DNA from 3 places in the Microcoleus harperi Pol14_C6 genome. Region 1 is predicted to be linked to each of the others. Evidence: riboswitches for the same ligand, from Rfam matches in the RefSeq annotation. Region 1 holds a riboswitch; each other region holds the start of a gene.

Region 1 (7,966 bases):
CGCTATATTCCTTTAGATAAAGTCGATGAAATCAAAGATGTCACCGTTGCCGAAAATAATCAAACGATTGCCAGTACAACTGGGATTGATGAAAACAATCAACTGTGGATTCGCTGGCAACATCAATTAAAAGCGCCAGAATCACATACTTTTGTTATCAAATATCGCGTAGTAGGTGGATTGCAGTTAGATGGTGAGAATACTCAAGTTTATTGGAAAGCGATTTCATCAGGTCGCAAAGCCCCGATTAATGCTGCAAAGGTTAGGGTGCAATTACCCGAATCTTTGTCAGGTCAAGTTCTCTCGTTTACGAATTTTGGTACGCCAGCCATTCCTCGCAAAGTAGATGGTAAAACATTTGAGTTTGTTGCAAGTCAGCCTGTTCTACCCCAACAAGAATTAGAAGTGCAGGTGGCATTTCCTCAGCCAATTCTCAATGTACCTCAACCTCACTGGCAACAAACTGGCAACCAATCTCAATCTTCTTCGGTAGAAAACGACTTTTTAAAAAATTATTGGGTGGCCAGCGCTCTAGCGATTATCATATACATTGCGGTAATAATTATCAAACCCATTGCAAAGCGACGCTGCCCTGAATGCAAAACGTTCAAACTAGAACGGACTTATAACGTTTTATTGAGTCCTACATATACCAGTGAAGGCAAGCAAGAAGTTACCTGCAAATGTCGAAACTGCTCTTATCATCACAAGTATAAAGAGGTAATTCCAGCCATGAGCTATGGCGATGGTGGCGGTGGCGGCGGTGGTGGCGGTGGCGGTGGTGGTGGCGGTGGTGGTGGTGGCGGTGGTGGCGGTGGTGGTGGTTAATATCAACTGGACTTACGCATCACAATTAAAGAAACCGGGTTTTTACTTAATCTGTGGGTTGTAACGCGTCTTCTCAGCAAAAAACCTGGTTTCTGAGCACCCGCGCGTCCAGGACTATTGTTGATAATTCTCGTATTCTCGTTAGTTTAGGGGGCCGGATTTGAATAAGGGCGATCGTACTTCCTGCAACAGGTATTACAAATATGAATTTTATGAACGTAATTAATGAATTATATGAATTGACGTGAACAGTAGTTGAATGAATAATTATGTTATCAAAAAATCGATCACAAATTATGTATCAAAATACTAACCAAAAAAACAGCCGCCCGTCCATTTTTTTTATTATTGCCCTCGGCTTAATTGGGTTGGGTGCATACAAGTTCCTGCCAGGTTTATTGAATAGCCAAACTTCAAATACACCTACATCTACATCTACACCGGCAACGAGCGCATCGGGAGCGATCGCAACTCGCATGAGTTTAGGAAATCAGATATTGCTGACATCGCAAACAACAGCCGAAAAGCAAGCAGGCGTTACAGCTTTTGCCAAAGGAGATTACAAAGAAGCTGTTCAAAAATTTCAGGGTTCGCTGCAACAAAATCGCAACGATCCGGAAACGGTAATCTATTTGAATAACGCGAGAGTAAGCGATCGCACTTCTCTTAAAATTGCCGTCAGCGTGCCGAGCGGCAGCAACCCCAACATCGCCCAAGAAATCCTCCGGGGTGTCGCCCAAGCTCAAGATGAAATCAACACTAGGGGAGGAATTAACGGTGCCGGTTTGCAAGTTGAAATTGTCAATGACAATAACCGTCCAGAAGTGGCGCAAGAAGTTGCAGCAGCATTAGCAAATGACCCGAAAATTCTAGCGGTAATCGGACATAATGACAGCAATGCCTCTTTAGCAGCCGCTCCAATTTATCAGGAAAAGAAACTGGTGATGATCACACCTACCAGCAGTACGAATAATTTGTCAGGTTTTGGCAGCTATATTTTTCGGACAGTCCCCAATACTCGATCGATGACTGCTCCTTTAGCAGAGTATATCGTCAAACAAGTCGGCAAAAGCAATATTGCCTTCTGCTACGACTCTCAAGCTGCTGGCAAAGCTTCGTTTAAGGATGAATTTATTGCCTCTCTTTCAGCATCAGGTGGCAGATTAGTTCCTATTGTCTGCGACTTGTCAGCGCCGACATTTAATCCTAACACTGCGATCGCGGATGCTGTTAGCCAAGGTGCACAAGGATTGATGGTAGCATCCCACGTAGATCGCATCGATCGCGCGATCGATCTAGCCCGTGCAAATCAAGGCAAATTAGCGCTTTACAGCAGTTCAACTCTTTACACCTTTCAAACGCTAAAAGACGGGCAAAAGGACGTGGACGGGCTTGTTTTGCCCGTTCCCTGGCATCCTGAAGCTAATCCCAACAATCCATTTCCTAAAAATGCCAGTCAGCGCTGGGGAGGAGTAGTAAATTGGCGAACCGCAACGAGTTTTGACGCGACTCAAGCTGTCATCGCTGGCTTGTGGCAAAGCAATACGCGGGAAGGGTTGCAACAAGCACTCAGAAATCCGAATTTCTCGGCTGCAGGATCGAGCGAGGATGTGAAGTTTTTGCCCACGGGCGATCGGGCTGGTAAGACGATTTTAGTGCAAGTTAAACAAGGAGGAAGCACTGGCTATAACTTTGTCCCGCTGCGGTAAGTTCGTTAAGTGCGATCGGGCAGGATGCCAACTTCACAATCAAATTAACTTTTTGTGGCACAGGCATCTTGCCTGTTTCTTAGCATGATTAAAAGAGAATTTTATGTTTAATTAACATGATTCTTAAAATAAAAGAAAATGGGAAAATTAAAGGAGAGCGTTGTATATGAGCGCGCCCGTTGAAACCACAACCTACACGGCTGAAAAATATCTATAAGCTGAAGTAAATTCTCAGGATCGGCATGAATTTCTCAATGGAAAAATTGTTCTGATGACTGGCGACACACCGAATCACAATATAGACTTGAAAAGGAAGTCTTGGACCGGCAGGATGCCTAACCCCTACTCCCCACAAGAATTATTGCAGATGTCCGATCGCTTTTTTGTCAAATATCCCAAATAGTGGTAACATCCCCGTATATTGATCGGCTCTGATGGAGAACAGCCATCAGACGCAAGGGGGAAAGTTCGGTGCGAATCCGGCGCTGTCCCGCAACTGTAATGAGAGCGTTGGATCTCTGAGTCAGGATGCCCGCCGATTTGTTTACCTGTTGTTTTTCATCTGCGAGGTATGGATGATGGTGAGTTTATTATTTTTTTAATTATTGGATTGGGCTTTTTTAACCGCAGATATCAGCAGATAAACACAGATGAACGCTGATGTAATTCGCTCTGCGTTCTGAAGCGTATATTATTTTAATGGAAAAGAAATGCGAATCGAAGATAGTGTTTGGCAGGGTAGTTTTGGCTACTGGCAAAACTTGTTTATTCATCAGAATATTTTGTCGATAGGACATACTGCTTGGAATGGCTTTTTGAATCGAGGACGGGGCTTGGTTGCTTGCAAAATCAATACTCCCATTAACGGCTATGTGAATTGGAGCGTAGATACTATCAAGTACGATCTGCAATTTATTTCCGACTTGGAGGCAACCCTTTATTTGCAACAACTAGAAATAGAGGAAAACACTGTTTCAAATTTGCTCCAAATCATTGCTGGCTACGAACCCAAGGAAGCAATTATATTTTTGTCGATCGCCAACGGTCAGATTGATATCAATTTGTTGCAAAACTTGGCAATTTCTCCTGTTGAGTGCTATGAACAAGTATGCAAGCGCTGGGAAGAATTTCAACTCTGCCCGAAATCCTAAAACTTACTAAATTTTCCGAATGTCGCAGCCAAAATCCATCGAAATTTCCAAAGTAACTCGCTACCAAAATGCAGCGCTTAATTACTATTTGGGCCTGACAGATTCGCCCTACCTTCACTACGGCTATTGGGAAACCCTACCTGTGCCCGCTGACGAACTAACGATCGCACGATTGCGCCTGGCTCAGCAAGCTTATACTGTAAAACTGTTGGATGCGATCCCCAAAGGCACTCATACCATACTCGATGTGGGCTGCGGGATTGGCGGAAATGCGGCTTATTTGCTCGATCGAGGTTTTGCAGTGGAAGGGCTCGCACCCGATCCGTTTCAACAGCAGCGCTTTCTTAAGTGTACGGGCGATCGGGCAATCTTCCACCTCACGAGGTTTGAAGACTTCAAAGCAACCCATTTCTACGATCTTATTCTGTTTAGCGAAAGTAGCCAATATATGTCGGCTGTTGATATTGCTAACGGTGCCGCCAAAATCCTCAATCAGGGTGGCTACGTGCTGCTGGCCGATATGCTGCGATCTGATGCTAATTATAAAGAGGGAATGTTCTCTAATTGTCATGTGGTTACAGAACTTCATGCAGCATTAAAGCAGGCTGGATTCACTTTAGTAAAAAGTGAGGATATTTCCGCTCATATTTTGCCTACTATCGATTTGTATGTCGATACTTTCCGCAGGTATGGACTGAATACGATGATGTATGTTGCAGATTTAATTGCGATAACAGTTCCGCCCGTCCACAAATTCCTGCGCTGGATATTTCGCCGCTGGTTCAAGAAGTTGGTGGTTGAAGGGTTGGAAGCAGGCCAACTTTTTGAGCAGCATCTCTGTTATGAAATGCAACTTTGGCAGTTGTCAAAATCAGATCGAGGCTGACACAAATAGCAATCCTAAATCATTTGTGAATTTCTTACTCCCTCCCCTTGATAAGGGGAGGGTTGGGGTGGGGTAAAAAGTTGACGACTCCTGCAAGGATTGCTATACAATGGAAATCGGTAATCGGTAATCGGTAATCATTCATTGGTAAGCAGTAATTGGAGGCAGAGCCTCCGGGTATTTATTCCCAGGCTCTGCCTGGGAACAAGGCTATAAGCTGTTGTGCATTTAAATTGTTTGAGGGCGGGCAAGATGCCCACCCCACAAGAAGGAAAATTTATTTTACCATGCAATTTAAATGCGTATTAGCTTAAAAAATAACAAATAACAAATAACAAATATGTCTCAATGGATTCTCGAATTCGATCGCACTTCCTACTCCTACCCCTGCGGTTCTCGATCGGCAATTCATGATTTAAACCTCAAAGTCCCCGCCGGGAAACGATGCGGGCTGATCGGTCAAAATGGCTGTGGCAAAACTACCTTTTTTCTGTTAGCAAATGGCTTGTATCAACCGCAACAGGGAATCATTAGCTGGCAAGGTGAACCCTTTCGCTACGATCGCAAATCTTTGATCCAACTGCGCCAACAAATCGGACTCGTATTTCAAAATCCTGAACATCAATTAGTAGCTTCGACGGTAGAAGAAGATATTTCCTATGGATTGTACAATTTAGGCTTGACAGAATCCGAAATTGCTCAAAAGGTACAGCAGGCGATCGAGCAATTCGATCTAAGCGAACTCGCCCGCGAACCAATTCACAATCTCAGTTTGGGCCAGAAAAAGCGGGTTTCCATCGCCGATATCATGGTTCTCAAGCCCAAACTGCTGCTGCTAGATGAACCTACCGCCTATCTCGATCCGCGTCACACCCGACAACTGATCGGTTTACTTCAACAAATTCACAGCGCCGGAACCACTATCCTTTTAGCAAGTCACGACCTCGATTTCATCTACCGCTGGGCTGATTGGGTGTTTGTAATGGATCGGGGAAAATTGATTTTAGAAGGAACACCGGAAACCGTTTTTGCTCAGCGGGATGTCTTGGAACAATTGCAGCTTGGCGTACCGCTGGCGATCGAGCTGATGGAGCAAATAAGGGCGATGTTTCCAACAGACGATCGCTCAAAAATCCCCGCTTTCGAGCAATGGCAACAACAAATTTTACAAGCACGTCGGCTGCTTTAAGGAGACTTAGACAATTGATAATTGGCGTTGCTGATTCACGGTATGAATTACCTTTTCGCTGGAATTTACAAAACTCACCCTCAAACGGGCTTATAGCAATTGCGAAATCTTGAATTCATACCTGTATCCAGCAACGCCGCCCCTGGGGGTAAGTTCAGATTACACATTACCAATTATCAAAAATTGATTTAGGAAAAAGGCGATCGCCCCACTGCCGATCGGCACAGTCAGATTGTCAATTCCCAGCTTAGAAACCGACTCCAGAATAGCAGCAGCTAAAGCTACAACAGCCGACACAGCCCAAGTTTGCCAAACTGCGCCTTGAACCGCCAGCAAAATCAAACTGCTAACAGCAAAACTCACCAAATACATAGTTGCAGAACCTTCCCAACTCTTCTGAATTCCCCCAACTCGATAAATATGTTTCCCGTATTTCTGGCCGATGACAGCAGCCAATCCGTCGCCCCAAGTCATGACTAAAATGCCCAAAGCAGCGTACTCCTGATGCTGTAGCGGCCAAAACCAAGCTACGAGAACGCTGATACTAACAGCATAGAAAAAAGTCCCCAAACTCTTCCGGTTGATACTGTTAAGACTGGGCAAAATCGGAACTTGGTAAGAAACTAGGGCGATCGCACCTGCTAAAACCCCCGCCGAAATCCCCACCCAACCGGGTATTTCCAGCCACCACGCCAGCAAAATCACATTTCCAGTACCGATGTGCACCACCTTCCGCGATACCTCAGCATCGACAGAAGTAAAGCGATTTAAGCCCTCAGCTACCAGTAAAATCACACCCAGCCAGACTCCCACGAGGGAAATTTGCAACCACACAGTCGGAACTTCAGAAAATATAGACACGATATTTAGGAAAAACTTATTTACATCAGGCACTGTTTACTACTTTAGTGGAAAGCGCGATCGCTCTGTTCGGTGTTGGGAGGATTTTCAACCGTCGCTACGCTATAATTTACTCCTCTCATGTGGTCGGCTTTGGCGACAAAGTGAGTTAGTCTAATAAAATTAGTCGTTTGAAGTTTTGAGAGGCTCAGAGAATCTGATTACTATGCAATATGTATTAATTATTCATGAAGTAGAAAATTATGAAGCTTGGAAACAGGTATTCGATCGTGCTGAAAGCATCCGAAAAGAAGCTGGCGAGCGCTCCTATCAGGTCTTGAAGTATGACAATGAACCCAACAAAATTGTTCATTTCTCCGCGTGGACATCAATCGCAGATGCTAGGGCGTTTTTTGAGTCGCCTAGACTGGTTAAAATTAGAGAAGAAGCCGGAGTTAAAGCTCCTGAGTTTATTTATCTAGACCAATTAGAGTCAGGAGTATTGTGAAAGACGTATTTGTATAATGTAAGTTGTTCAAACTATGTGATTGTGTTTTGAGTATGTACGACGGTAGCTACTACCAGCTAATGGCTGAGTACAATTGCTGGATGAATCAAAATCTATATTCGGTCTGCTCGGCAATTCCTGATGAACAGCGCAAACAGGATATGGGTGCCTTTTTCAAGTCGATTCATGGCACTTTGAATCACTTACTGTATGGTGACAAAGCATGGATGGGTCGTTTCACTCTTCACCCATTTTCTGCTACCGTTATCGGTCAAGAACTGTATGCTGACTTTGAGGTTTTGAGAGCAGAACGGGAGACAACGGATCGGCAAATTATAGAATGGTCTAGACACCTTAATTCTGACTGGTTGAGTCAACCGTTTGAGTACACCAGCAATGTAGACGGTAAATGCCGCGTGCTACCGACTTGGGTTCTGGTGACACATATGTTCAATCATCAAACTCACCATAGAGGGCAAATTACCACACTACTCAAACAACTTGGCTACGACCCAGGCGTTACAGATATTCCGTGGCTACCCGCTATATCAATCGGATAATTTCTGGTTGTAAACCGACACGCCAGAAGACTCGGCGGTTAAAACCTCGCCTACACTTGCCCCTCGTCCCAGCAGAGGGGGACTCAAGAAAATCAAGAATTTAATAAACCTGTTTCGGTGGGTTTTGTCTGTATAAACGTAATTTTAACCCCCGACTTTTCAACCCTTGCCTTGTGAGTTTTGTGTGTATAGACGCGGTTTCAACCGCCGCGTATTCTGTAGAAATCCTACGCCTTCACAACTCCCGTTTTAACAACTCCCGTACAGCCGCAAACGCCATTCGACGCAACTCAAC
Region 2 (7,966 bases), on a different contig from region 1:
AGACGATCGCGTCGGACTAAAAGGCAACGGCATCGGAATCTCAATTTGCTCCGGGCGCAGATAATCGGCGACGATCGCCCGCGCCAGCACCTTACCATTTTCCATCGCCGGATAAGCAATCACCGGCACCGATTGCAAAATCCGATAAGCTTTCAAAGTAATCAACTCTGGATCGCCAGGGCCAATACCCAAACCGTACAATTTACCACTAGCCTTAGTCATAATTCATCCTTTTTCGCTAACGCATTCACTGCCGCCGTTGCCATTGCACTGCCGCCGCGCCGCCCGTGCAACGTAATAAATGGCACTCCCCGACTGTTGGCCGCCAGTTCGGCTTTGGATTCGGCGGCCCCGACAAATCCTACCGGGAAACCCAAAATTAAAGCCGGTTTGGGTGCTCCGGCATCCAGCATTTCCAGCAGTCGGAACAAAGCAGTCGGGGCATTGCCAATTGCCACAACCGCACCCTGCAAGTTGTCTAGCCATAAATCAAGGGCTGCGGCCGATCGAGTATTTCCCATTTGCCGCGCCAACTCTGGGATTTCGGAATGCCAGAGGGTGCAAATCACCGGATTATCAGCGGGAAGACGTTTGCGAGTGATGCCTTCGGCTACCATCCGGGCATCGCACAGAATCGGCGCACCTGCGACGAGGGCTTGGCGTCCGCAGGTGGCTGCACCGGGGGAAGCTGCTAAATCTGCAACAATATCGGTCATGCCGCAACTGTGAATTAGTCGCACGGCTACGGATTCTAAATCGGGCGGCAAGCTTGACAAATCTGCTTCGGCTCGAATTGTAGCGAAGGATTTAATGTAGATTTCTGTTCCGTCTCGAATGTAGTCAATCATTGTTTAAAACTGCTATGGGAATTTTGTGGGATTTGTGAAATAGATTTTTTGAATGAACCGCGAAGGCGTGAAGGGCGCGAGGGAAGAAATCTCAAGAGAGATAGAAAGAGAAATGCTTAAAATTTGTCTTTTTTTATGGGATATTTTTTCACTTTCAATTCCTATTTTCGGTGCTCAACAACTCCTGCAATTGGTCGATCGCCTGGCGATCGACAAACTCACCCAATGACTCCACAGGCTCCCGAAACCGCTGATACACCCGCAACATTCGCTCGATCGCACCGGGCATCTCGATCGCACTCACCGCCTGAAAAATTTGTCGTCCGAAGGGCAAATCTTTTCTACCCGCATAAATGTCGTAACCTTCGATCGTCTCGTCTCCTCGCTCAATCTGAATTCCCACCAGCGTGATATCAATTGGCTGGTGCTGGGCGCAGGACTTTTCGCAACCGCTGAAATGAATGTTAATCGGCAGGTCGATCGTCAATTTTTGCGCTAAATCCCTCACCATTGCTAGGGCGTGACTTTGAGTATCTGTCGCCGCCGACGCACAGCCGCTGCTGCCGGCACAAGCCACCAAGCACGAATCTAGGCGAGTCGCCGACGAGTGCAATCCCAAATCTGCCACTTGCTGTTTTACCTCAAAAAGCTGGGAGTTGGGGATATCAGAAATTAGCAGATTTTGCCACGGCGTAAGTCTCAGGGTACCGCTGGCTAGATTTTGGGCTAAACTTGCCAAATTCCGCAGTTGCTTTGATTCTAGCCTACCGAAAGGCAGTGCAATTCCCATGTAGGAGAAACCGGACTGTCGTTGAGGATGAATGCCGAGATGTCGGTGATGGGGGAGGGATTTTTCAGATGAGGCATCTTGGCTGTTTTTGGGAAAGGTGCAAGATGTGAATTGCCATAAAAATGGTAAATTCTGCTGTACCCTTTCTAGATAACTTTCAGCGCCCCAATCTGCCAGCAGGTGACGCAAACGCGGTTTTTTGCCATCAATTCGAGGTCTTATTTTGGTATATTCAAGATAGGTGCTAGCAAGGGCGGCTAATACTGAAATACATTGCGATTCTGGGATTAAAATTCCTGTATCGCTGTTTAAATGCAGCCGAAAAACGATTCCTGATTGGGTTGAACGACCGCATGCAGCTAATAAAATATCGTTGCGTAAAGCCTGGATCGAAACCGATTCCCCGCCGTCGAAGCCAATACTGAACTTAGGCGAAAGTTTCGACAACTCGGAATGTGTTTGCAGGTAATCATCCCAAGCTTTGACTAGCGGCCGAGTATCCAGTAACTGCTGGCGATCGATCCCTGCTGTCGGACTTGCCATAATATTGCGAATCGGGTCAACTTCAACGCGGCGAGACGCTATCCCCAATTCCTGCAAGCGGTTCCAGACTTCCGGGGCTATTTCCGAGTTCACTTCTCGGATTTGCAAATTTGCCCGATTTGTCACTTGCAAACAGCCGGTACTGTATTGAGCGGCCAAATCGGCGATAGTCCGACACTGCTGCGCGTTTAAAATTCCCCCCGGAATCCGCATTCTCGATAAAACTCCGTCTCGGGCTTGGGAACCGTAAAATAAACCCGGACAAGTCGGCAAATCAGTCAAAGCTAACAAATAATCTCCTCCCCGTGCTACGCAGGGAATCCAAAAGTAAACGCCCACAAAGCGCCCCCGAAATCGGCATTCTGACTTTTACAGTTGCGGCACAGCGCCGGAATTGCACCGGACTTTCCCGCTTTCAGGTTTTAGAAAGGTATCACGAGCTGACCCACAGAAAGCAAAACCCTCAACTTTCTTAACAAAACCCCTGACGATCGCCCATCTCTCTGGTTTCATCAGCTTTCCTAATATCAGTCATCAGTTTAACTGTCGCTCAACCCCTTTACAAACCTTAACAACACCGTTAATAATATAAACATCATCCGAACATTGACAACCAAATACAGCAATCATAAAACCATGACAACAACCTTACAGCAGCGCGAAAGCGCCAACGTCTGGGAACGCTTCTGCGAGTGGGTCACAAGCACCGACAACCGCATTTATGTAGGTTGGTTCGGAGTCTTGATGATTCCTACCTTGCTCAGCGCCACCATCTGCTACATCATCGCCTTCATCGCTGCCCCTCCAGTGGACATCGACGGCATCCGCGAACCAGTAGCAGGTTCCTTGATGTACGGCAACAACATCATCACAGGTGCAGTTGTTCCTTCATCCAACGCCATCGGCTTGCACTTCTACCCAATCTGGGAAGCAGCTTCCCTCGATGAGTGGTTGTACAACGGCGGCCCTTACCAATTGGTAATTTTCCACTTCCTGATCGGTGTATTTTGCTACATGGGTCGTGAATGGGAACTGTCCTACCGCTTAGGTATGCGTCCTTGGATCTGCGTCGCTTACTCTGCACCAGTTGCAGCAGCAACCGCAGTATTCTTGATCTACCCAATTGGTCAAGGTTCGTTCTCTGACGGTATGCCTTTGGGTATCTCCGGCACATTCAACTTCATGATCGTGTTCCAAGCTGAGCACAACATCCTGATGCACCCGTTCCACATGTTGGGAGTTGCTGGTGTCTTCGGTGGTAGCTTGTTCTCCGCCATGCACGGTTCTTTGGTAACATCTTCCTTGGTTCGTGAAACAACCGAAACCGAATCGCAAAACTACGGTTACAAATTCGGTCAAGAAGAAGAAACCTACAACATCGTCGCAGCCCACGGCTACTTCGGTCGTTTGATTTTCCAATACGCTTCATTCAACAACAGCCGTTCCTTGCACTTCTTGTTAGGTGCATGGCCAGTAGTCGGCATCTGGTTTACCGCTTTGGGTATCTCCACGATGGCTTTCAACTTGAACGGTTTCAACTTCAACCAATCGATTATCGACTCTCAAGGTCGTGTCATCAATACTTGGGCTGATGTGATCAACCGCGCTAACTTGGGTATGGAAGTAATGCACGAGCGCAACGCTCACAACTTCCCGCTTGACTTGGCTGCAAGTGAAGTCACTCCTGTAGCTTTGGTTGCTCCTTCTATCAATGGCTAAGTTTTAGTCTGAGATAACAAAAAGCGCTCCTAGAAATAGGGGCGCTTTTTGTTTTGGGAAAAAAGAGTTTTACTGGGGGGATGGGAAGTATCGCAGTCGCTAAGGCAGTTAGGACGCTTGACCTAAGACATCTTCAATTACCAGAACGTAAACAATCAAACTGTTGCAGTTGTTGGCGGGTTCGACTCTTTAACCAAGACTCTTCTTGGCTCAATCTTGTTTAGCTAGAGGAGAATATGGTGGTAAGTACACTAATGTTTCAAAAAAATTTTGTTCAATAAATAACCATCAATAGCTGTGCGATCGAGCTTTTTAATTTTCCCATCCCTGAAGTGCTACGAAGCTACTGCAAAATCTGTGTACTGCCGCATCCCAGGCTCGTGAAATGCCAAAACAATATCTTACTTGGGAACTCCAGCGCGCACCAAATCCGTTGCAATCCCATCTTCTGTCCAGTCTTCCTCAATCCAGAATTTGCGATCGCGAATCCGAACGTAAACAGTGATATCGGTAGTGCGCTCGCCCTTTGGCCAGCCCAGGTTCATCCAGATGTAATGACCGTTTTGTTCGTTTGTAATCAAGAATGTCTCAATGTCTTGTTGAGAAGGGCGATTATTGCACAATTCTATATACTCGGTCAAAATACGCTTGATTAGTTTGGGATATTCGATTAGTTGATCTATTGCACAATTTTCTCTACTTCTGTATTTACGATAATTATTTTATAGATGACAAGCAGATAGTTTGGAATCTAACCAATGCAATCCCAATCCCCAGCTATTTCCACCAGGGACGATGACTCTTCTATGTCCTAACCAATATACAAAAGTATGGGGAAGATGACCAAGGGGAGCGCGGAGTTCATAGGTCATTCTACTATTAAATGAATCCCATTTAACGTATTCGCAGAATTTGTCATAATCTTTGCCCGCTTGTTGCCAAATAGACCTTTGTACTGAAAATCCGAAACGCTCATTTGAGTATTTTACCCAAAGTTGGTTAATTGTTTGGAGGTCTGTACAAGGAAAGTTTACCCAATCTGAATGCCATAAATAGCCTAATTTTTCACAGCACGCTACCCAAAGTATAATTTGTTTAGTTTCGCAATCAGCTTCTTTAAACTTGCCCTCTGCTAAAAAATTGCGTAATTGAGTGTAATCAGCTCCGCTTTCTGACGCTAGATTAAGAAATTGGTTGTCATAATTTAAAGATTGAAAATCACTCATGGTCAGCGCCCAAGATATTTTGAATATGAGATTATTTGACTTGATCCATATGAATTTGCTTCGCGCCCGCTTCGAGAAACCCATGCTTGAGTTAATTATAGTTTTGTAGGGTGCGTTAGGCCGTAGCCGTAACGCACCCATCCTAACCCTAGCTGCCGCCAATCCGAGCAACATCGCGAGCGTTTTCTTCAAACGCAGCCGTCAGCGCATCATCACCGCTTAAACCCGATGCGATCGCCCTTTCAATAGCTTGCAACACCCGCTTATAATCCCTCGGCATCACCTTCACAAACACCGGCACCATCGAGTCCCAATTTGCCAGAACCTTCGATGCTTTCGCACTTCCAGTCAAATCAAAGTGAGTCTGAATTAACTGCCGCAAATCGCTAATTTCCTCAACATCCTCCAACTTTTCCAAATCCACCATCGACATATTGCAGCGAGTAGCAAAATCGCCCGCTTCATCCAAAATGTAAGCAACACCGCCACTCATACCCGCTGCAAAATTGCGCCCGGTTTCACCCAAAACTACAACTTTGCCGCCAGTCATGTACTCGCAACCGTGATCGCCCACACCTTCAACTACTGCATTCACGCCGGAGTTACGCACCCCAAAACGTTCGCCCGCCATCCCTCGGATGAAAACCTCGCCGGATGTCGCGCCGTAAAGCACTACGTTACCCACAATCACGTTTTCCTCTGCGACAAAGGTAGAAGCTGGCGACGGATACAGGATGATTTTGCCACCGCTGAGGCCTTTGCCCAAATAGTCGTTAGCTTCGCCTTCGAGCTCCAGGGTGACTCCCTTGGGAACGAATGCGCCAAAGCTTTGCCCAGCGCTGCCTTGGAAGTGCAGGTGTACCGTGTCATCTGGCAAACCTTCCCAGTGGCGTTTGGTGATTTCGTTGCCGAGAATTGTGCCGACAACGCGGTTGACATTGGTAATTGGCAGTTTGGCGTGTACTTTTTCGCCATTTTCGATCGCACCTTTGCACAAATCCAACAACACCGTCATGTCGATCGACTTTTCCAAACCGTGATCCTGCGCCATCTGACAGTAGCGCCCGACATCCGCCCCAACTTCCGGCTGATAAAGGATTTTCGAGAAATCCAAACCCTTAGCCTTCCAGTGTTCCACAGCTTGTTTCGCTTCCAAAACATCAGTCCGCCCCACCATTTCATTCAGCGTGCGGAAGCCCAACTGCGCCATAATTTCCCGGACTTCCTGCGCGACGAAGGTCATAAAGTTTACCGTGTGATCGGGGTCGCCGGTAAAGTTTTTCCGCAGCAGCGGGTCTTGCGTCGCCACGCCCACCGGGCAAGTGTTCTGGTGGCAAACGCGCATCATGATGCAGCCCAATGTCACCAGCGGCGCCGTCGCAAAACCGAATTCCTCAGCACCCAGCAAGGCAGCAATTGCTACATCGCGGCCGGTTTTCATTTGACCGTCAGTTTCCACGACAATTCGGCTGCGGAGATTGTTGAGTACCAAAGTTTGATGAGTTTCCGCCAGTCCCAATTCCCAAGGTAATCCCGCGTGTTTGATCGAAGTTTGCGGCGAAGCGCCGGTTCCGCCGTCGTAGCCGGAAATCAACACGACATCGGCGTGGGCTTTAGCAACACCCGCCGCGATCGTCCCGACTCCAACTTCCGACACGAGTTTGACGCTAATCCGCGCTTCCCGGTTGGAATTTTTCAAGTCGTGAATCAATTCTGCCAAATCTTCGATCGAATAAATGTCGTGGTGAGGAGGAGGCGAAATCAATCCCACACCCGGAGTCGAGTTCCGCACCTTGGCAATCCACGGGTATACTTTTTTACCGGGCAACTGTCCGCCTTCACCGGGTTTCGCGCCTTGCGCCATCTTAATTTGCAGTTCCCGCGCTTGGGAAAGGTACAAGCTGGTAACGCCGAAACGCCCAGAAGCAACTTGTTTGATCGCGCTGTTTTTCGAGTCACCGCGATCGTTCGTCCAAGTGTAGCGTTCCGGGTCTTCCCCGCCTTCACCGGTGTTCGATTTGCCACCGATACGGTTCATCGCTACTGCTAGAGATTCGTGGGCTTCTTTAGAAATCGAACCATAACTCATCGCCCCAGTTTTAAAGCGTTTGAGAATTGATTCGATCGGCTCAACTTCCTCAATGGGTATCGATTCCCGCTGTTTGAATTGCAACAAACCGCGCAAGGTAAAATGCTGCTGGTTTTGTTCATTAACCAGCCCCGAATACTGTTTGAAAAGCGTATAACTGCCCTCGCGCACCGATTTTTGCAGTGCGTGAATTGTCTGCGGACTAAACAAATGCGCTTCGCCTTCTTTCCGCCACTGATATTCGCCGCCGACATCGAGAGTATGTCCGCTGGCTGGGCGATCGGGGAATGCGTGATTGTGGCGCAAAATAGCTTCTTGGGCGATGACTTCGAGGTCTACGCCTTCAATCCGCGAGGCTGTCCAAGCAAAGTATTTATCGACTACGGATTTGTTTAAGCCGATCGCCTCAAAAATCTGCGCGCCGCGATAACTTTGAATTGTGGAAATCCCAATTTTCGAGGCAACTTTCGTCACGCCTTTAGTTGCGGCTTTGATGTAGTTTTTGCAAGCAGTTTTGTACTCGACATTTAGCAGCAATCCTTCGCGGATCGAATCGGCGATCGTCTCAAAGGCCAAATACGGATTAATCGCGCCGCAACCGTATCCAATAAGTGTCGCAAAGTGATGCACTTCCCTCGGTTCGCCGGATTCGAGCACCAGTCCCGCCCGCGTGCGCGTACCTTTGCGGATCAAGTGGTGGTGCAGGCCCGCAACTGCCAGCAGCGCCGGAATTGGGGCTTTGTCTGGACTG
Region 3 (7,966 bases), on a different contig from region 1:
GGATGATTTCGGCGATTACCCTGACGATTGTTGCCAGTTTGCAAACTGTGGGGGCGCTGTTAGTAATTTCGCTGTTAATCGGGCCGGGAATAACGGCGTATTTGTTGGTAAAAGAGCTACATTTAATGATGGGATTAGGAGCAATTATTGGGATTATAGCTAGCGTGACTGGTATGTATCTCAGCTATTATTTTAATATGCCGTCCGGGGCGGCAATTGTATTAGTTATTTTTGGGTTATTTTTACTAGCTTTATTGTTCAGTCCCAGTCAAGGAATTTTGACAAGAAAGAGAGGATAACAGTCCAGGACGCACAGGCTCTATCTGTTGTACGTTTTTTACGCTTACTTACGCAAAAAGTAATTTAACGCCCTACTTATAACAGCTTGCTCAGGCCGAACTTTTTGCAGCTCATAGATTTATGACCAAACCAGCAATTCGCCACCGCATCCGCCAGCGGCGAGAAACTGACCTTCGGGATGCCATGCGAGACAGGAAAAACCGCCCTCTGCACCTTCTAGAATTTGCAGCAATTGTTCTGCTTCCCCCCACAAACAAACTTGACCATCTGCGGCGGCGGAAGCTAATAAAAATGTGCTAGGTTGAAAGGCGATCGCATTTACCACATTTTCATGCACCTCTAACGCCCAAGAATCCCAACCGACTCTTTCATCAGCGTCTCTTTCCCAGACAGAAATACCTTGAGAGCTCGAAGCAGCTAACAAAGGTGCACCCAAAGAATTAGTTTTATCCGACCAAGCTAACTCCCGAACCTTCCCCGGAAAACCCTGCATTACCCACGGTTCAAAATTTCCCCATTCATTAACAATGAGACTATTGTCCATATTGCCACAAGCTAAATATTCCCCATGTGGTGACCAAGCAATTGCACCGGTTGCAGAGGGTACTGATAAAATTTCCGGGTCTTCATCCCAGTCTTCGCCATGCCAAACTTTGACGCCTTGATAGCCGCTAACTGCCAGATATTGAACCATCGGATGCCATGCTAAATCGAGAATAGATGATGACTCGAAATTCAGCGTTACTTCAACAACATTATCCTCAACATTCCAGACTTGAACGTAGCGGCCCATACTGAAAGCTAACTGGTTGCAGTTGGGACTCCAAGCTAACTTATCAACCCAGACGCGGTGGTTATCCAAATCAGCAATTAATTCCCCAGAATTAACCCGCCAAATTCGTACTTTTCCATCTTGTCCGCCAGCAGCTAGGAATTGACTGTCGCCCGAAAAAGACAAACAATCGGCTGACTTACCCGTGGCACTTTGTAGTGTTTGCAAGGACAATTCATTAACTTCCCCTACTGCCGCCAGCATCACTTCCCCCGCAGCGGAACACACTGCTAAACTTGTGCCATCCGGCGACCAAGTAACAGCAGTTACGTAGTCAGACAGCATTGCTTCGGCGTGAAATTCCAGGGTTTGTTCGCTACTTTTTAAACTAGACACCGACAGAAATCCTCTCGCAATTGATTTTCGTTTAAGTTGCGACCGATGAATACGAGTTCATTTTTCGGAGTTTCGGTAGCTTTCCAAGGTCTATCCGGGCGGCCATCAAACACCATATGTACTCCTTGGAAAACAAATCGCTGGTTGTCTCCGGCGATATTCAAAATGCCTTTTGTCCGAAAGATATTCGGGCCTTGAGTTCGCAACAATTCCTCCATCCAATCGCTAAATTTGTTGCGGTCAAGGGCGCCGGATGCTACTATGGCTACGGAGGTAACTGTTTCGTCGTGTTCGTGAGTGTGTTCGCCCAAAAAGTCTGGTTCGATTTCTAATGCCCGGTTCAAATCAAATGCTTTAACGCCCAACAAAGCCTCCATTGCTAATTCAGCGTTGCGGGTACGGTAAATTTTGGTCATTGCATTCATGGTGCGAATTCGCTTTTCTAATTCTGCCAATTCTTCGTCAGTCACTAAATCAGTTTTATTGAGCAAAACTACATCAGCGAAGGCAATTTGTTCTTGAGCTTCGTCGGCGTCCCAGTGCTGCCAGATGTGCTTGGCATCGACTACGGTGACAACTGCATCTAGCAGTAATTTTTCCCGCATATCTTCGTCTACAAAAAAGGTTTGAATTACGGGTGCGGGGTCGGCTAAACCTGTGGTTTCGATGACTATGTGGTCAAATTTGTCTCGCCGCTTCATCAAGTTGCCGATAATCCGAATTAAATCGCCTCTGACTGTACAGCAAATGCAGCCGTTGTTCATCTCGAAAATTTCTTCGTCGGCATCTATTATGAGTTGGTTGTCGATGCCTACTTCGCCGAATTCGTTGACGATGACTGCAACTTTTTTGCCGTGTTCCTGTGTTAAAATGCGGTTCAGTAGCGTAGTTTTGCCTGCGCCGAGATAACCCGTGAGAACGGTAACAGGAACTGATTCGATCGCCCCAGCAGTCACCATACTTGACCTCGATTATTTTACAATGATAACCATTATCGCTATTTTACACCCGACCTGCTGGAAACGCCCACAATATTAAAGAATGTTAATAAATTGTTGGTGAGAGCTTGGAGGAGCGAGTTTTACCAATAATATTTGCTGCAATTCAAAATATCGATCGACCCGCCCCTCTCAGATGACAATTAATTGTTAATCATAGCTGCAATTCGATCGCGCTCTAACTCTCGACCGATCAGGACTAATTTGGTTTGACGCAGCTCCGAAGGTTGCCAAGGGCGATCGTAAAAATATTCTATCCGCGAACCCACACCTTGCAACACCATCCTCATCGGTTTCTTGGGAACCGCCACAAACCCTTTAATCCGATAGATTTCTTCCTGCTGCATCAAGGATTGCAGTTTTTTCACCAATGCTTCAGGTTCAAATTCGCGATCGGCAATAAAGTAAGTTGAGTTAATATCATCATCGTGTTCGTGTTCCTCCTCAGCATCGTGGTGACTCGGGCGAGACTCCAAATCATCCTCAACCGCCGCATTAAATCCCATGAGAACATCAGGGTTAATTTCGCCACCTTTGCAGGGCACAATTTTCACACTCGGACGCAACTCTTGCTGCAACCAGCTTTGGACTTTGGTGTGAGTTTCCACATCTACGCGATCGACTTTCGTTAAAAGTACCATATCGGCACAGGCTAACTGGTCTTCAAACAATTCCTCGATCGGAGTTTCGTGATCCAAACTATCATCAGCCTGTCGCTGTGCCATCAAAGCATCAATATCACCGACAAAAGTACCGCTAGCAACAGCTTCGCAATCGACAACAGCAACAACACCGTCTACAGTAGCACCCGTGCGAATTTCCGGCCAGCGAAAAGCTTGAATTAAAGGTTTAGGAAGTGCGAGACCAGAAGTTTCTATTACAATACAATCAATTTTTTCTCTGCGCTTCAACAATTCCTGCATAGTCGGCAAGAATTCCTCTTGAACAGTGCAGCAAAGACAACCATTTGTTAGTTCTACAATATTGCTGTTGACATCTTCTTCTTCGTCGCAAACTTGACAATCGCGCAGCAATTCTCCGTCAATTCCGATTTCGCCAAATTCGTTAACCAGAACAGCAATGCGGCGACCTTGATTATTTTGCAATAAGTGGCGAATTAAAGTAGTTTTGCCGCTACCAAGAAAACCAGTGATGACAGTAACAGGAATTTTGTGCATTGATAATTTTGTGCTTATTTGATGGTGGGATATCTCGTTCCCAAGCTCTGCCGGGGAATGCCGATCTAGAGGCTCTGCCTCGCTGGAATAAAGGAGCGCTTTTAATACGAAGCAGATCCTCTGAGTATGCGTTACCAGGCCGAGATCGTAGGTAACAACTTAAGACTGAAACCTACAATAAAAGTCGCTTTTTGGCAAAGTCTAGATCCCCCTAAATCCCCCTTAAGAAGGGGGAATTTGAGAATATTTCTTGTCCCCCCCTTGTTAAGGGGGGTTAGGGGGATCTAGATTTAGATAAAAACAACAGAGACGATCGGTTTGACGTTAAGTTGTCACCAATGGGCAGAGCATGGTAACGAGAAAGGTTCTAATTTGCCAGCGGTGGAATCTTTGCTAAAACGCCTTTTTTCAGAGCTTGAGGACGCTCAGACCAAGGCAACAAACCGTCCGGCTTAGCATAGTATTGACCCGCGCATTCGAGTACCGCCTCGATGCTTTCCGCCTCATTTGCTGGTAAATCGCCAAACAGATAAGTGTACTTTCCGACAGCAGCAAAAGACACCGCACAAGAGTGACTGCAAGCACTCATGCACTCAACTTCTTGAATTTCAAATTTATCGGAAAACTCCCAATCTTTAGCGAGTTCGGACAAATTTTCCATGAATTGTTGACCGCCGCTTTTGCCTTCGCGCTTGCCGTTTTTCCAAACACTAGCGCAAGCAGTGCAAACAAACAAATTGTGCTTTGTGCGTACAGTCGCATTAATTCCATCCATCATCCGTACCTCGCAGATGCGTTCAAAAGTGAGTTAGATATCGGCGGGCATTCTGACTTTAGAAACAACAAGCGTTTCATTACAGTTGCGGGACAGCGCCGGACTTGCACCGAACTTTCCCCGTTTCCTCTAGCGACTGCTCCCCGCTAGAACCGATCGCGAAATCACATCATACCGCACTTGCCGCCTTTTTTCAAAAAAGTTATGTTTGTAGGAGCGATCGTTTCGTTCGTAGTAAGGACTTTAGTCCTTATAAGATAACGGCTTCAGCACTAAAGTCCTTACTACCAACCATAGTAATTACCTATGAACGCTTTTCCTGACTTTTCCCAACATGGCTATCAAATAAGTCGCGAACTCGGATACAACAGTTTGGGCGGCCGCGTTACCTATCTCGCCACAAAAATTAACACAAAAAAATCCGTTGTAATTAAGCAATTTCAATTTGCCCAATTAGGTGCTAGCTGGGAAGAATACGCAGCTTACGAACAAGAAATTAAAGTTTTGCAAAATCTGGATTTTCCGGGCATTCCCCGCTATCTCGATTCTTTTCAAACTGACAGCGGTTTCTGCATGGTGCAGGAATACAAAAATGCCGAATCTGCTGTCGCCCGGACTTTTGCGCCGCCGGATATCAAGCAAATTGCGATCGCCACTTTAGAGATTTTAGTTTACCTGCAAGCTCAGAAACCACCGATAATTCACCGCGACATCAAACCGGAAAACTTGTTAATCGACGAACAGTTAAATGTTTACTTAGTAGACTTCGGTTTTGCGCGGTTAGGAGGTGGAAATATCGCCGCCAGCAGCGTTGTCAAAGGTACGATGGGATTTATGCCACCGGAGCAAATGTTCAACCGGGAATTAAGCAAAGCCTCGGATCTTTACGGCTTGGGGATAACGCTGATTTGTTTGTTAACTGGGACAAAATCTGCGGATGTCGGTAATTTAATTGATGCTAATTATAGCATTCATTTTCGGCATTTAGTACCGCCGTTGCAGCAAGGTTGGATGAATTGGTTGGAAAGAATGGTAGCGCCGAGAATTCAAGATAGATATCAGTCGGCGGCTCATGCTTTAACTGCACTAGAATCTTTGGATGTCAGCAACTTGCCAAAAGTGAGAATTGAGCGCGATCAACTGAAATTTACTGCTACTGAATATGGAGAAATTATCATACGGGCGATCGCCATTAGCAACCCAATTCCCGATACAATTTTAACAGGAAGATGGGAAGTCGCGCCGCATCCGAACGATCCGCCGCACACGCCTTACGACCATTCTTGGATTTCTTTTGAACCGCCATCATTTGAAAGCAATGAATTGGAGTGTCAGATTGCGGTAGATACGAGCAAATTGCTGGCCAGCCAAACTTATCAACGCCAGATTGTACTGCGCGCTAATTCTGAACCAAATACTTATCAAGTTGCAATTCAAGTTAAAACTGCGCGCCTTCCCGAATCCAAACCAACACTATCTTTGTCTAAAAAGAGACTGCTTTTCATGGTGGTGTTTGTTTTCGCCGGTTGGCTGTTGGGTTGCGAAATCCATCCACTGTTTTTATCGATGTTTTTAATTTCTCCGCTTGTTAATGGATTTATAGCAGCGGAAATAACGCTATATGCTGAAGTAAAGGGAACTGAAATCAATTGGTTTGGAGCCGTTTTCGGAGCGAGCTTTGGAATTACAGCTATGTCGATATTAACAAGCGCTTTTGCCTCAGTTTTCGAGATTAATTTGGGCGATAATCTGAGTAAAATCATCCCTTTATTAGTTTGCTTGGTGGCATCAGCTTTAGTTGGTGCTGCGGCCGGTAGTGTTGCCAGTAGTTGGACTTTGACACTCTGGGCATTTGCAGCTTCGGGACTGACTTTTATATCTTCGCTTGCCCTGGGATTAAATTTTGGGATGACACAACCTTTAGGGATTAGTATTTACTTGATACTTCTACTTTTATTTAGTTCCTTTTGTTGGTTGGTAGTTTATACTTTAGCTAAACCTGGAATTTCCGATCGCATTAAAAAAGGTTGTTTGAAGCAAGATGCTGTGACACTCGCCTTTCTCACGGCTGGATTTTGCATCAGCTTAGGAACCGCATTGCAACTGTTTTTTAAATTGGCAACTAATATGGATTCGGTTGAAATCATGGAACTTTTACTTGTCGGAGGAATTACGATCGCTCCCGTCGCCCTCACTGCTATTCCCTTACTCAATCTGATAGTTTTTAAAAGAAATCAAATTATTGCCAACTATCGAAAATCCCAACCCCATTTAATCAAACCGTAAAAACTTGTTCGTAGTAGGGACTTTAGTCCTTAAAGACTGAAGTCCTTACTACAAACCTTTTTTGGACTGAAGTCCTTACTACAAACCTTTTTTGGACTGAAGTCCTTACTACAAACTTTTTTTGGACTGAAGTCCTTACTACAAACCTGACAAATTTATGAATGCTTTTCCTGACTTTTCCAACTACGGCTATCAAGTAACTCGCGAACTCGGACACAACCGCGCCGGCGGGAGAGTTACCTATCTCGCTACCGAAATTAATACCCAACGTTCCGTCGCCGTCAAACAATTTCAATTTGCCCAAACAGGTGCTAATTGGGCTCAATATCAAGCGTGCGAACAAGAAATTCAGATTTTGCGAGAACTGGATTATCCCAACATTCCCCGCTATTTAGATTCCTTCCAAACTGCATCGGGTTTTTGCATGGTACAGGAATACAAAAATGCCGATTCTCTCGCTATTTTGCGCCAGCTAACACCGCAGCGAACCAAGCAAATTGCTATCTCTGTTTTAGAAATTCTCAAATACTTGCAAAACCGCGTTCCGCCAGTGATTCACAGAGATTTAAAACCGGAAAATATCTTGGTGGACGATCGCCTGAATGTCAGCCTTGTCGATTTTGGATTTGCTAGAATCGGCGGGGGAGAAGTGGCCGCCAGCAGCGTTGTTAAAGGCACTTTGGGCTTTATGCCGCCAGAACAAATGTTCAATCGGCAGCTAACTGTTGCATCGGATTTATACAGTCTCGGCGCGACGCTAATTTGCTTGCTAATCGGCATCACTTCTACCGAAATTGGCAGTTTGATGGATGATACGGGGCGGATTAATTTTAAAAATCGCTTGCCGCAGCTAACTCCAGAATTTCTTGAGTGGCTGCAAAAAATGGTGGAACCCAATTTCAAACACCGCTATCCTTCCGCAGATGCTGCCCTCAATGCTTTGATTCCCCTCGAAGTAGTTCAGCAGCGTAACAACTTAAAACCGGTATTGATATCAGTCGGAGTATTAACAGCAATTTCTGCTATTTTTATTCCGCTTTTTTGGAAATCTCCCGAACCTCAAACAGCAGTAGATATCAAACCAGTAATCAACTCAGCAAATTTGAACCCTAAGACTCAAGTAATGTTAACTGACGAATTAGAATCAACGAAACTTAGGGATGTTTGGTCTTTGAAGCAAAACAAAAAAGTCTATTTTGCTGTAAGTGCTGCTAACTTGCCAGAAGGAGAATATAGAAGTTATTGTAAGGTTGTCAACCCT

The links. A riboswitch is a leader RNA that binds a small molecule or an ion and turns the genes downstream of it on or off. The one in region 1 is predicted to bind cobalamin.
Region 2: linked by a shared signal. The riboswitch ahead of cobG (precorrin-3B synthase) and the one ahead of QUA27_RS13410 (hypothetical protein) in region 1 are both predicted to bind cobalamin.
Region 3: linked by a shared signal. The riboswitch ahead of QUA27_RS09425 (DUF1636 family protein) and the one ahead of QUA27_RS13410 (hypothetical protein) in region 1 are both predicted to bind cobalamin.

What each region holds. Positions count from the first base shown of each region.
Region 1 is NZ_JAUBQN010000016.1:68,178-76,143, reverse strand. Features, by position in the region: gene QUA27_RS13420 (DUF2207 domain-containing protein) at 1-828, shown strand, start outside; gene QUA27_RS13415 (ABC transporter substrate-binding protein) at 1,125-2,537, shown strand; cobalamin riboswitch at 2,947-3,091, shown strand; gene QUA27_RS13410 (hypothetical protein) at 3,248-3,688, shown strand; gene QUA27_RS13405 (SAM-dependent methyltransferase) at 3,708-4,574, shown strand; gene QUA27_RS13400 (energy-coupling factor ABC transporter ATP-binding protein) at 4,915-5,763, shown strand; gene QUA27_RS13395 (diacylglycerol/polyprenol kinase family protein) at 5,923-6,624, opposite strand; gene QUA27_RS13390 (putative quinol monooxygenase) at 6,830-7,111, shown strand; gene QUA27_RS13385 (DinB family protein) at 7,192-7,671, shown strand; gene QUA27_RS13380 (glycosyltransferase family 2 protein) at 7,907-7,966, opposite strand, start outside.
Region 2 is NZ_JAUBQN010000041.1:604-8,569, forward strand. Features, by position in the region: gene QUA27_RS22330 (precorrin-2 C(20)-methyltransferase) at 1-222, opposite strand, end outside; gene QUA27_RS22335 (precorrin-8X methylmutase) at 219-848, opposite strand; gene cobG (precorrin-3B synthase) at 1,003-2,520, opposite strand; adenosylcobalamin-variant (AdoCbl-variant) riboswitch at 2,529-2,608, opposite strand; gene psbA (photosystem II reaction center subunit D1) at 2,818-3,900, shown strand; gene QUA27_RS22350 (element excision factor XisI family protein) at 4,302-4,583, opposite strand; gene QUA27_RS22355 (GUN4 domain-containing protein) at 4,623-5,126, opposite strand; gene gltB (glutamate synthase large subunit) at 5,275-7,966, opposite strand, start outside.
Region 3 is NZ_JAUBQN010000009.1:25,356-33,321, forward strand. Features, by position in the region: gene QUA27_RS09405 (metal ABC transporter permease) at 1-299, shown strand, start outside; gene QUA27_RS09410 (WD40 repeat domain-containing protein) at 419-1,468, opposite strand; gene QUA27_RS09415 (CobW family GTP-binding protein) at 1,456-2,427, opposite strand; gene cobW (cobalamin biosynthesis protein CobW) at 2,610-3,644, opposite strand; gene QUA27_RS09425 (DUF1636 family protein) at 4,012-4,422, opposite strand; cobalamin riboswitch at 4,445-4,591, opposite strand; gene QUA27_RS09430 (serine/threonine protein kinase) at 4,726-6,705, shown strand; gene QUA27_RS09435 (serine/threonine protein kinase) at 6,863-7,966, shown strand, end outside.